One region of the Paenibacillus sp. FSL R5-0470 genome, then DNA from elsewhere that is predicted to be linked to it. Evidence: riboswitches for the same ligand, from Rfam matches in the RefSeq annotation. Region 1 holds a riboswitch; the other holds the start of a gene.
What was found. Region 1 has a riboswitch for cobalamin ahead of MKY99_RS03960 (S-layer homology domain-containing protein). Riboswitches for the same ligand answer to the same signal wherever they lie in the genome.
Positions count from the first base shown of each region.

Region 2: another riboswitch for cobalamin. It lies ahead of MKY99_RS02420 (anaerobic ribonucleoside triphosphate reductase); the one in region 1 lies ahead of MKY99_RS03960 (S-layer homology domain-containing protein).

Region 1 is NZ_CP150238.1:902,931-908,630, forward strand. Features, by position in the region: gene MKY99_RS03950 (cellulase family glycosylhydrolase) at 1-1,459, opposite strand, end outside; gene MKY99_RS03955 (hypothetical protein) at 1,679-2,257, shown strand; cobalamin riboswitch at 2,348-2,549, shown strand; gene MKY99_RS03960 (S-layer homology domain-containing protein) at 2,714-5,700, shown strand, end outside.
Region 2 is NZ_CP150238.1:549,486-555,185, reverse strand. Features, by position in the region: gene MKY99_RS02445 (hypothetical protein) at 1-94, opposite strand, end outside; gene MKY99_RS02440 (hypothetical protein) at 274-504, opposite strand; gene MKY99_RS02435 (N-acetylmuramoyl-L-alanine amidase) at 598-951, opposite strand; tRNA gene MKY99_RS02430 (tRNA-Thr) at 1,006-1,077, opposite strand; gene MKY99_RS02425 (MTH1187 family thiamine-binding protein) at 1,173-1,481, opposite strand; cobalamin riboswitch at 1,856-2,091, shown strand; gene MKY99_RS02420 (anaerobic ribonucleoside triphosphate reductase) at 2,308-4,293, shown strand; gene nrdG (anaerobic ribonucleoside-triphosphate reductase activating protein) at 4,290-4,805, shown strand; gene MKY99_RS02410 (ribonucleoside-diphosphate reductase subunit alpha) at 4,861-5,700, shown strand, end outside.

The sequences.
Region 1 (5,700 bases):
TAGTTGGAATCACAAACGATTCAGTCGTACCTTTGGCATCACTTAATTTGGCAGTGTCATTCACGATGATCTTTAGTCTCCACGCAACGCCTTTGTTGAATTTCAGCGTTAACACAGCATTTTCACCGTATTTTTGGGAAGCTGTGAGCTTTTTAAGTTGGCTGGCTTTGATTGTGAGTTCTTCGCCATTTAAGGTGTAATCTTTGCCTTTAGTTAGATATTTGCCATTTACACTAATGGTAGTAAGCTTATTTCCGTTTAGATTAAGCTTCACTTTGGTGTCTTTGATCGCTGCCCCTTTTTTTAGATAGACCAGATCGCTTTCAGTGCTGGAGGAACGTTCCTTCAGACCAGACATTAATACACCCTGCAGCTCAGAATCGGACCACTTATACGTTTTGCGGTTGAAATGCTGCCCATTATCCCAGAGCATGGAGGTCATTTTCTTTTCTTTTAAATAATAGGTAAGGTACTCGAAGAATTTCAGCTTCTCGCCTTGTTCAATCACACCTGTATCTTTATCGAATCCTAGCAGTCCAAACTCACCAACGATAACAGGGATTCCTTTGGCTACGAATGTGTTGTAAACGTTATCAAAAGTTTGGATGATATCGTTTTTTGTATCTTTTTCAAATGTGGTGTAACCAGCGATATTCACACTGAACGGCCAGAAGCCATAGTAGTGAACGGTCGCAATTATGTTCGGATCGTTAAGAGCTGTAATCGTCTTGTAGAGCTGATCCATTCTAGGTTGGGTAGGAGAAGTCTCTAATGAAGGTAGCACTAGCGGACGGACATCATTTTTTCCACCTGAGTTTCGAACGATCTGATGGAAGGAATTGTTGAGCTCTGCAAGCATCTGTTCCATCTTCGCTTCATCCGTACTTCCGCCATCTGTGAAACGAGGTTCATTAATGCTTTCGAACATCAGCTTATCGGATTTATCCTTAAAGCGGTCCGCAATTTGAGTCCATGCTGCATTATAACGCTCCAGCGTTTCCTCATGCTTCTCTTCCATATGACTTACCCATAACCAGGAGTCGTGATGGACGTTAATCATTACATATAACTTGGCGTCCAGCGCCCAGCCTACAACTTCTTCGACACGGTCGAGGTAAGCTTGATCAATGGTGTAGTTCGGTGCTTCACCTATGTGTGAATCCCAAGTGATAGGAATACGGATACTTTTGTAGCCTTGTGCGGCGATTTTCTTAATCAGTTCTTGGGTCACACGCGGATTGCCCCAGGAGGTTTCATCCTCACCTGTAGCATCTAGAGTATTGCCAAGGTTCCATCCGGGCTGCATATCGTCCACATAGGATTGGATCTTACTCTTTGGTGCTGCCTTAGCTTGTTGCTCGTCCTTAGTGGCAGCGGCGGCAATGGATGAGAACAAAGAGAGCAGAAGAGCGGTGACAAGGGTCAATGATAAGAATGATTTCTGGATTCGAGTAGTCATTGAATTCTCCTTTGTAAGATCATTTTTGAGGATGCTTAAACCTGACCTTCCTTGGTACTTTGGTGCTTAGATGAACACGTACACCTCCATGAATTCGTTGTAAACGCTTACCAAATACCCTAACATAGAATAATTTCAACGAGTACCTTACTAATTTGTGGTAAATTCATATATGAATTAGTGATTTGCAGTGATTCCAAAGTTATGGAGGGCAATCCAGTGAGCAGATTTCATTACATAGGCTCGGCTACAGAGCTTCCGTTAGGAGAAAGAGGCAGTGTACCGTCAGCAAAGACATATAATGAAGTGAAAAATTCCCCGGAGTATAAGAAACAAAGAGAGGCTCTGCGCCTGCAAGGCATAATTCCTTTGGATGACATCGCAGATCTATCTCATTTAAGAGATGAGGATTGTCTTGTATACGACTCGGAAGAAGATGCAGCGGGTATTTTTATAGAGGAACTTGGGTATTGGAACGATGAGATCCGCAAGCATTTTCGGAGTCCATATGTGTACCGGATTTCACCGAATTGGGGCGGCTTCTCTGTAACCCCTAAGCTAAAAGATACTCTACCGGGATCGTATAACGCCTCACTCAAGTGTTGTCGGGAGTTATTTAGGCTTATGACAGATTATGGGGTATCTGGTGCCGAGTTCGAGCTCTATACATGCTGGGCTGAGGAAGAAGGACTCCCACGTAATAAGAAGTATGATCGAATCTTTGATTTGGCCTCTTTGTCACTGGAGGATGGTTTTGAGCTGAGAGAAAAAGAATATATTGTGGTTAGAATGATTTGATATTCAATAGGATTATTGCTAACTACTCGTTATACAAAAAACAAATATTGCATGACAAAAGCAACTATATTAGATATGATGAAGCATGAAAAATTAATATTAGCAATAGGTGCCAATTATGAATGTTTCGGAATTACAATCATAGATTGGTTAAATGGAAAGCGGGTGTGAATCCCGCGCGGTCCCGCCGCTGTGAAAGAGGAGTCCTTGCAAGGTGCCACTGGGAAACTGGGAAGGTAGCAAGGGTGATGATACTTGAGCCAGAATATCTGCCTGTTTCTAATACACCGTTAAACTCTACGAGCGATAGAGAGGTGTTTGATATAGTATATGCCTGCTATTGTTGCGGTTCACTATCTTAAACCTCTTGACGTTATGTTGAGTGGTTTTTTTGTAGTGCTATGAAAGTTTATTCTGTTTTTTAACATAGGAAGAGAAGGGAAGGGTTATGGAAACATGAAGAAAAATAAGTTTTCAGCTTGGTTACTTATTGTAGCAGTATTTATCACGACGTTCTCTACAAGCGTAATCCCGGCTCATGCGAATGAAGCAATTGCCGATAGTGCAGTTGTAACAACAGAGGTTGATCAAGCTCTAGTAGAGCAGATTAATGCGTTAGTACAAGAGCCAGATACAGAGAAGCCTACGATTTTGATAGAAGGTATACAAGATAAACAGGAAGTATCCAGTAAAGATTTAAGCTTCAAAGTAGTGGTTACAGACAATGTCTACAAAGACATTATTCCAGTAGTTAAGCTGAACCAAGTCGTTCTATCAGCTACTAATGGTGAGTACAAAGCATCTCTTAACCCGGGTAGTAACGTAATCGCAGTAACGGCTGTGGATGGCGCAGGAAACAAAGCAGATAATGTAACCTATCAGGTTACTTATAAAATCACTGCCAAAGAACAGTTAGATAAAAGTTTGGCCTACATCGTTAACACCGTAAAGAATCCGTCATTTGGAACAGGTAGCGGAGAATGGTCGATTCTTTCTCTAGCACGTGCGAACTACAAAGTACCAAGTGGTTATTATGATCTCTACTACAATAATGTAACTAAGATGGTTGAAAGTTTATTGGCAACAAATAATGGTAAACTCCACCCATATTTCAGTACAGAGAATTCCAGAGGGATTCTAGGTCTTGCATCTATCGGAAAAGATATCACGAATGTTGCGGGATATGATCTGAGAACTGCGCTCGCTGATTATCAATTGGTTAAGAATCAAGGGATTAATGCTCCTATATTTGCTCTGATTGCCTTAGATACTCGAAATTACGATATTCCTGTAGTTGAAGGGGATAAAGAGCAAACCACAAGAGAAAAACTGATTCAGCTCATTTTAAGTAAAGAAATAACCAATGGTGGATGGGCTTTTTTTGGTTCTCGGGCCGAAGTCGATATGACTGGAATGGCCGTACAAGCTCTTGCGCCTTATTATGATAATCCGAATGTAAAAGCTGCTGTGGATCGGGCAGTCGCATGGTTGAAAGATAACCAAAACAGTCAAGGTGGATATTCAAGTAGCGAAAGCATCGCACAAGCTATTGTTGCTTTAACAGCAATTGGCATAGATCCACACAGTGACCCAAGGTTTGTTAAAGAGGGTAAATCCCTAATTGATGCGTTATTAGCCAACTCTGGACCTGATGGTGGCTTTAAGAGTAGACCAACAGGAGCAGTAAATGGTATGGCAACAGATCAAGGTACATATGCACTGGTTGCTTATGATCGTCTGATCAATCATAAGAATCGTCTATATGATATGTCTGACGAAAAGCCGGGACCTGTTCAACCAGATGATCCGAAAGAAAAAGAAATAGAGTTACCTTCGGGTGATAAGCCGGAAGTTGTAATCAAAGATGATGCTCATGATTATATCATTCCGATCAGCTCTGGAGACAGCAACAAGGAAATAACGGTAGTTATTCCTAAAGATCAACAATCGAAGGTTAGTGTCAGTTTACTTAGTAACAGCGATCTTCCTCAGATAGAGGCTACCAAAGGTGACGTATCTGTAGTTATTCCAAAGGGTGCAAAAGTTACAAGTGGGGATGCCTCTGCGATTGAATTGATCTCTCCTTTAACAGGCACAGAATCTGAAATAAAAGATAGTCTGAACCAGGTTATTTCTCAGGACAAGAAGCTGGAGAACATTATCCAAGCTTTTTCCATGGGTGGCAATGCAAAGGTAGAATTCAGTCACTTTATTACGTTAACCTTTAAGGACCTTAAAGGAAAAGATGTAGCCTATATTCAAGACGGCACACCTCATGCGATTCAAAAATTTGCAAGTGACGCCTTAGGTTTGGCAAGCGGCAAGTCAGAGTATGCATACGATAATGGAAATGATTTAATCGTAAAAACCAATCACTTCACTGATTACATTGCGTACACCTCCAGCGCAGTACAAACACCTGGTGATGGTGGAAGTGGTACTGGCGAAGGTAACGGTAGTGGCAATGGCAACGTTGGCGGTGGTGGAACCACTCCATCGAAGCAATATGTAACCCTATCCGTGGATAAGCTTACGATCAATAAGGGATACGTTGTTCCATCGGCACAGATAGAGCTCCAACCGGGTGACACAGTATGGTCTGTATTAAAGAGAGTGCTCGACAGCCGAGGTATCGTCTATAAATATAAATGGACAGAAATATACAATAGTGTGTATGTCGAATCCATAGCGGGTGATGGAGAATTTGACCATGGTAGCGGTAGTGGATGGATGTACAATGTGAATGGACAGTATCCGGATTTTGGGGCATCTCAATATACCCTGAGTGCTGGAGATAGTATTCAGTGGCGTTATACAACACAGTGGGGTGCGGATCTAAATGCACCGATACCAACTACAAGCCCTACTCCAACCCCATCTGCCACTCCTAAACCAAGTGGAGTTCCAGGAGCGGGTGGAGGAACTAATCCAGAAGCCAACGTTGATCCAAATCCGAGTCCATCGCCAACAGCGACTCCTAACGATATCAAGCAAGTGTATAAAGACGCCGATAAAATCTCATCCTGGGCGTTCTCAGCGATTGAAACAGCTACAGTAAAAGGGTACATCCAAGGTAACAATGGTCAGGTAAATCCGAAAGATCACATTACAAGAGCAGAATTTACGAAGATCCTAGTATCAGCATTGGAACTGGATATCAAGAGTGACAAAGGCATCACCTACAAGGATGTCGCTCTGGGAGATTGGTTCTATCCATATGTGAATGCTGCTCATAAAGCAGGGTTAATTACAGGCTTTAATAATGAATTTAAGCCAAATGATAAGATTACTCGCGAACAAATGGCAGCCATTATTGTCAGAGCATTATCAATCCCGGCTACGAAGCCTGGGACAGCTATTAAAGATATCAATACTGTGTCTGCGTGGGCAAAAGCAGATGTGGAAACCATTGTTGCCACCGGACTTATGTTAGGTGACAATAA
Region 2 (5,700 bases), 350 kb from region 1:
TGGATGTAAAGGCTCCACCAACAAAACGTTCAGGTTCACGTTCACGTTCACGTTCACCAACGCCGCAACAACGTTCTCCACGTACTTCGCCCATTTGTCAATTCCTCCTTTTTAATTGGATACAAAACTAAGATATGCGGGATTTGTATCGGTGCTTGGGTAAAAAAGAAACGAAAATAGTAGGCCTGTTGCGGGATCCGACATTTCGTAAAAAACAAAAAAATACCCACCAGCCGAAGCCAGTGGGCGGTTTTTCCCGGTTTTATGATTTTTTTAAATAAGGGCTATAGCCAGCAGAGTGAACAAACTCAAGGTTAAGATGTCATTTGTAGCAAAAGGATTACCAAAAAAAGCTGAAGTGTGCACAGATCCGTTATGTTCCGTTCTTAAGTAAACATTATTTCTGTCCACATTTGTAATTACGCCTACGTGCTGTCTACCATCTTTAGTCAGAATCCGCACTCTTCTATTCATGTAGCGCAAGCAGCTGCAATAAGCATCCATCAGGAAACTCCCCCTCGCTCGTATTACTTTATTTTATGATAAGAGGTTACGCCGGTAACGGCCAGCAGCGCCCAAAACTTCCGGCTCGACAAATTAACTTTCCAGTTCACATTGTAAGGTTAACTGTCTTACTTGCTCTTTCTTGCCGTTTACGAGTACTACCACTTTATTGTCATTGTTGCCCTGATTCGCTGTTTCCTTCTTTTTCAGCCCTAGGTACTTTGCAATCCCGATCACATGGCTATCAATGATTGCTTGGATAACCACATCTTTTTTGAGTTTGGCAGCGTCGGTTGCCACATCCAAAAATAAATTCTCCGTGAGTACTGCAGGCATGTTGCTCTCACGCACCACGTGCAGGTTTTTTGCCTTTTGGCCCCGGTCGTTGGGGACTCCATTACAAGCGGAAAAGACACTCTTTCGGTAGAAGAATGGTAGAAGAAACAAAAAAGCGCGACTCCCCAAACTTCAAGAATCCGCGCCAAATATGGTTTTTTGGGATGCTGGTGAAGGGAATTGAACCCCCGGCCTACGCATTACGAGTGCGTTGCTCTACCCCTGAGCTACACCAGCTTAAGGCCGATTTTTCTGTCAAACAAAAAATATTATACAACTTTCAGCCAGAAACGCAAGCCTATTTCTCCCTATTTCCCTACTCTCCCGAACTGCTATTCCACCTGTAGTTTACGCTCCACAGACTCCAGCTTTCCACGGCTAGTGGAGGGTTTATCGCGGCGGTCGTCTATTTTAAGTGAGGTAGAGACACGCTCTGCACCTGCGGCAAAAGGAGACTCGTGCAGTGCTTCGACTGCAGCAAAAATACGCTGAAGAGGCCCTTCGATGATTGTACCCATGGATGTAAGCTCATAAGTAATCCCTTCTACCGTCTTCAGCACTCGCTGCATATCCGCAACATAGCTGCTAAGGCTCGTACTACCTGTTCCAATCGGAATAACGGTTACTTCAGCAATAGGCATGGGAATACCTCCTCGGAATTTTAAAGTATGTGTCTCCTTCTATTGTAACAACACCACCGCTCTCCCACAAATGATCTCAGCTTTATTATGCCCCTTCTTCTTTCCCCAAAATTCTCCGAAATATGACTTTCGCCACAAGTATTTTTTCTAACATGAATTCTAGGGTCATCTGCACTACATTTATGGACTCTTTGTGGCATCTTTTCGGACAATTTATGAATCATTTTTTATATGCCTGTGGATCAATTGTGGATTACTTATGGACAGCCTGTGGATCATTTGTGGAGTACTTTTGAAGAACCCGCTCCCCGCGCGGGTTTTCTAAAAAACTGTTTACAAACACAACATCTTGGGTTATTTTTATCTAACGACAACAAAATATAGTGGAGACAGGCGCTTTGATCCTTTATCGGAATTAGAGCTTAATAGGGAAGTACGGTGAAAATCCGCTGCGGTCCCGCCACTGTAACCGGATGCCCCTTACAAGCTTTTAGAAGCTTAAGATGGGCAGATCTCCTGGCAGAAGCCACTGAGGGGTAAGAGCCCCCTTGGGAAGGCGCTGAGAGGTCCTACGGAAGCCAGGAGACCTGCCTGTTTCGACGACACCAACTATGAGTGCCTGCGAGGAACAGGAACGGTGTCCGCATGCGGTCATCTTCTTAGAGGCCACTACAAATATCTGTGTGGATATTTACATAACGCATCGGGCATTTTCTGCCATCCTCGCTAGAGGATGCTTTTTTTATGAGATCACAATGAATATACGGCCGCTTATGCGGCCCCACTTCTTAATGATAGGACGATAGACTGAGAGGAGAGCTATACAATGACGTTGTTGGAGAGACAATTTAACGGTACAACAAATGCACGAGAAGTTCTTTTAGAAGAGCTCATTGATTTAGGACGCGATATTATCGACAGCCGGGATTTGGACCTGCTGCGCGAGAATGCCAATTTGAACGGAGAGAGTTTCTCCGGTAAAATGAGCAAGTTCGGCAGTGAATATTCAAAATGGTACGCCCGCAACTTTACGATGCCGCCGCAGCTAGTGCAAGCCATTGATGACAATGTCGTCTATGTGCATGATCTGGATCAATACGCAATCGGAACGACTAACTGCATTTTTATCCCGTTTGATAAGCTTCTCCGCGAAGGCTTCAACACCGGCAACGGCAGTGTTCGTCCTCCGAACTCCATAATGACAGCTATGTCACTGGTAGCAATTATTTTTCAATCCCAGCAAAATGCTCAATATGGCGGCGTATCCGCCAATAAGCTCGACTATGATCTGGCACCTTATGTAACCAAATCCTTCGCTAAGCTGTTCCGCAAGGGTCTGGATTATTTTGATGAGGGACAAGCTAATGATTCTTTGGGCGAGATTACAATGAGCCGGACCGATCTGGCGGAGTTATATCCAAAAGCATTTCGTTTTGCACTAAAGGAAACCGAAATCGAAACCCTGCAAGCGGCTGAAAGTATGGTACATAATCTCAACACCATGTCCAGCCGATCCGGTGGGCAAATTCCGTTTACCAGCATCAATTATGGTACTTGTACTTCACCAGAAGGTCAGCTTGTGATCAGCTCCCTGCTAACAGCAACGATGAACGGACTTGGCAGCGGAGAAACACCTGTGTTCCCGATTCAAATCTTCAAATGCAAGCAAGGAGTCAATCAACAGCAAGGCGATCCTAACTATGAATTGTTCTTAAAAGCGGCGGAATGTTCTGCACGCAGACTATATCCGAACTTCGCTAATCTGGACGCTCCGCTAAACTTGCAGTATTATGATCCAAGTGATCCTGATACGGAATTTGCTACAATGGGCTGCCGCACCCGAGTGCTCGGTGACCGTTTTGGGCGTAATCATTGCTCCGGGAAGGGCAACCTTTCCTTTAATACACTGAATCTGGTTCGGCTCGGTCTAGCACACGGCACAGTAACAGGCCGACGTACCGTCGCAGACGAAGCTGGCTTCTATGAGGATCTAAATCACTATATGGATATTGCGCTGGAAGGACTTCTTCATCGGTTCCACATCCAAAGCGCGCAAAAAGCTAAAGCATCCGATTTCATGATGCGAGAAGGCGTCTGGGAAGGCGGCGAAAATCTCGCTCCTGAAGACTCTGTAGGCGAACTGCTGAAGCATGGTAGTCTGTCGCTTGGCTTCATCGGTATGGCGGAATGCATGAAAGCCATGTACGGCAAACACCATGGCGAGGATATGGAAGTCCATGCCAAGGCTGTGGCTATCGTGCGTCACATGCGGGAGTATTGCGACCTTAAAAGTGAGGAACTTAATCTCAACATTACCTTGTTCGCAACACCAGCAGAGGGCCTGTCCGGCAAATTCACCAAGATTGATCGCAAGGTACTGGGTTCTATTCCGGGCGTAACTGACCGTGAGTATTATACGAACTCTTTCCACATCCCTGTATACTACGATCTAGGTGCTGCTCAGAAGATCAGCTTGGAAGCTCCTTTCCATGAATACTGCAATGCCGGGGCTATTTCTTATGTCGAATTAAATGGCAATGCCCGCAGCAATCCATCTGCTTTTATCAAAATCATTAAATATGCACTAGAACAACAGGTCAGCTACTTCAGCATTAACCATCCGATTGACCGCTGCTCCAGCTGCGGATACGAAGGCGTAATTGGGACAAACTGTCCTTCCTGCAACGCACATGAGAATGACGTGCACATCCGTCGTTTGCGCAGAGTTACAGGTTATTTAACTGGCGACTATCAGACCCGCTTCAATGCCGCCAAACAAGCCGAAGTACGGGATCGCGTTAAGCATCTATGAATATTTGCGGATACTATCCGGAGTCGATTAACGAGGGAGAGGGCATGCGGGCCGTCCTCTTCATCAGCGGCTGCCGTCATCGTTGCCCGGGATGCTTTAATCCCGAGACATGGAACTTTAAATATGGAGAAGTCTTCACCTTAGAACGTCAACATGAAATCATTGCAGAAATCGCCGCTAACCCTTTGCTGGATGGTCTAACACTGGCAGGCGGCGATCCTTTTTTCTCGGCAGAAGAGGTACTTGGGTTCATTCATGAGCTTCGCGCCGTGCTCCCTGGCTTCCCCATTTGGATTTACAGTGGTTATACGTATGAGGAACTAACCGCCCTTCCCGGTTCGCCGGAGTGGAATCTACTTACACAGTGTCAGGTATTAATAGATGGACGTTTTATAGAAGAATTGAAAGACACTACACTTCCTTACCGAGGAAGCTCTAACCAACGCATAATCGACATTCCGGCCAGTACGAACGGCTCGGAGGTCTTTCTGTGGCAGCCTACTGCGCTATAATATATCAATTTTTGATATTCAAAATTAATCCAAAATAAGAAGGGATGAAATAACCATGCCACAATTCGTAGTAAAACCAGATAATCGCCAACTGGCTTTTGATGAGAAGCGCCTTTCCGTATACGCCGACCGTATCTTAGAAGGTCTTGATCAACTAAATAAAGAAACATTGCTGCGGGGAGTAATTTCCAAACTGCGTCGTGACTCCGTAAGCGGAGAAGAAATTAGCAATGCCTTCACCATGAGTGCTCTAGAGCTTGTAACGAAAGAAGAGCCTACTTGGAAGTTTGCAGCTGCCCGTGCCCTTCTGACTACCCTTTATAAAAAAGCAGCCGTTCATCGCCGCTATAAAGCTTATCCAGAAGAGCCTTACGGTGAGCTGTACCCGCTAATTACGGATCTCGTAAAAAAAGGAATCTATCGTGAAGAGCTTCTAAGTCATTACACCAAAGAACAAATTATCGAACTAGGTGGGTGTATCGATTATACACGCGATCTTTTGTTTGACTATATCGGTCTGCTTACGCTATCCGACCGTTATTTGGCGCATGATTTTGACGGCCGTGTAATGGAGCTTCCACAAGAACGTTATATGATTATTGCTATGTACCTGATGCACCGTGAACCAGCTGAGAAACGTCTTGAGCTTGTAAAAGAAGCTTACTGGGCTATGAGCAACATCTACATGACAGCTGCTACCCCTACAATGTCCAATGCCGGCAAAAAGGTCGCTGGACAGCTATCCAGCTGCTTCATTGATACGGTAGACGATTCCCTAGAGGGTATCTTTGATTCCAATACAGACGTAGCGCGCCTTAGCAAAATGGGTGGCGGTATCGGCGTCTACCTTGGTAAAGTACGGGCACGTGGTTCGGATATCCGTGGCCATAAGAAC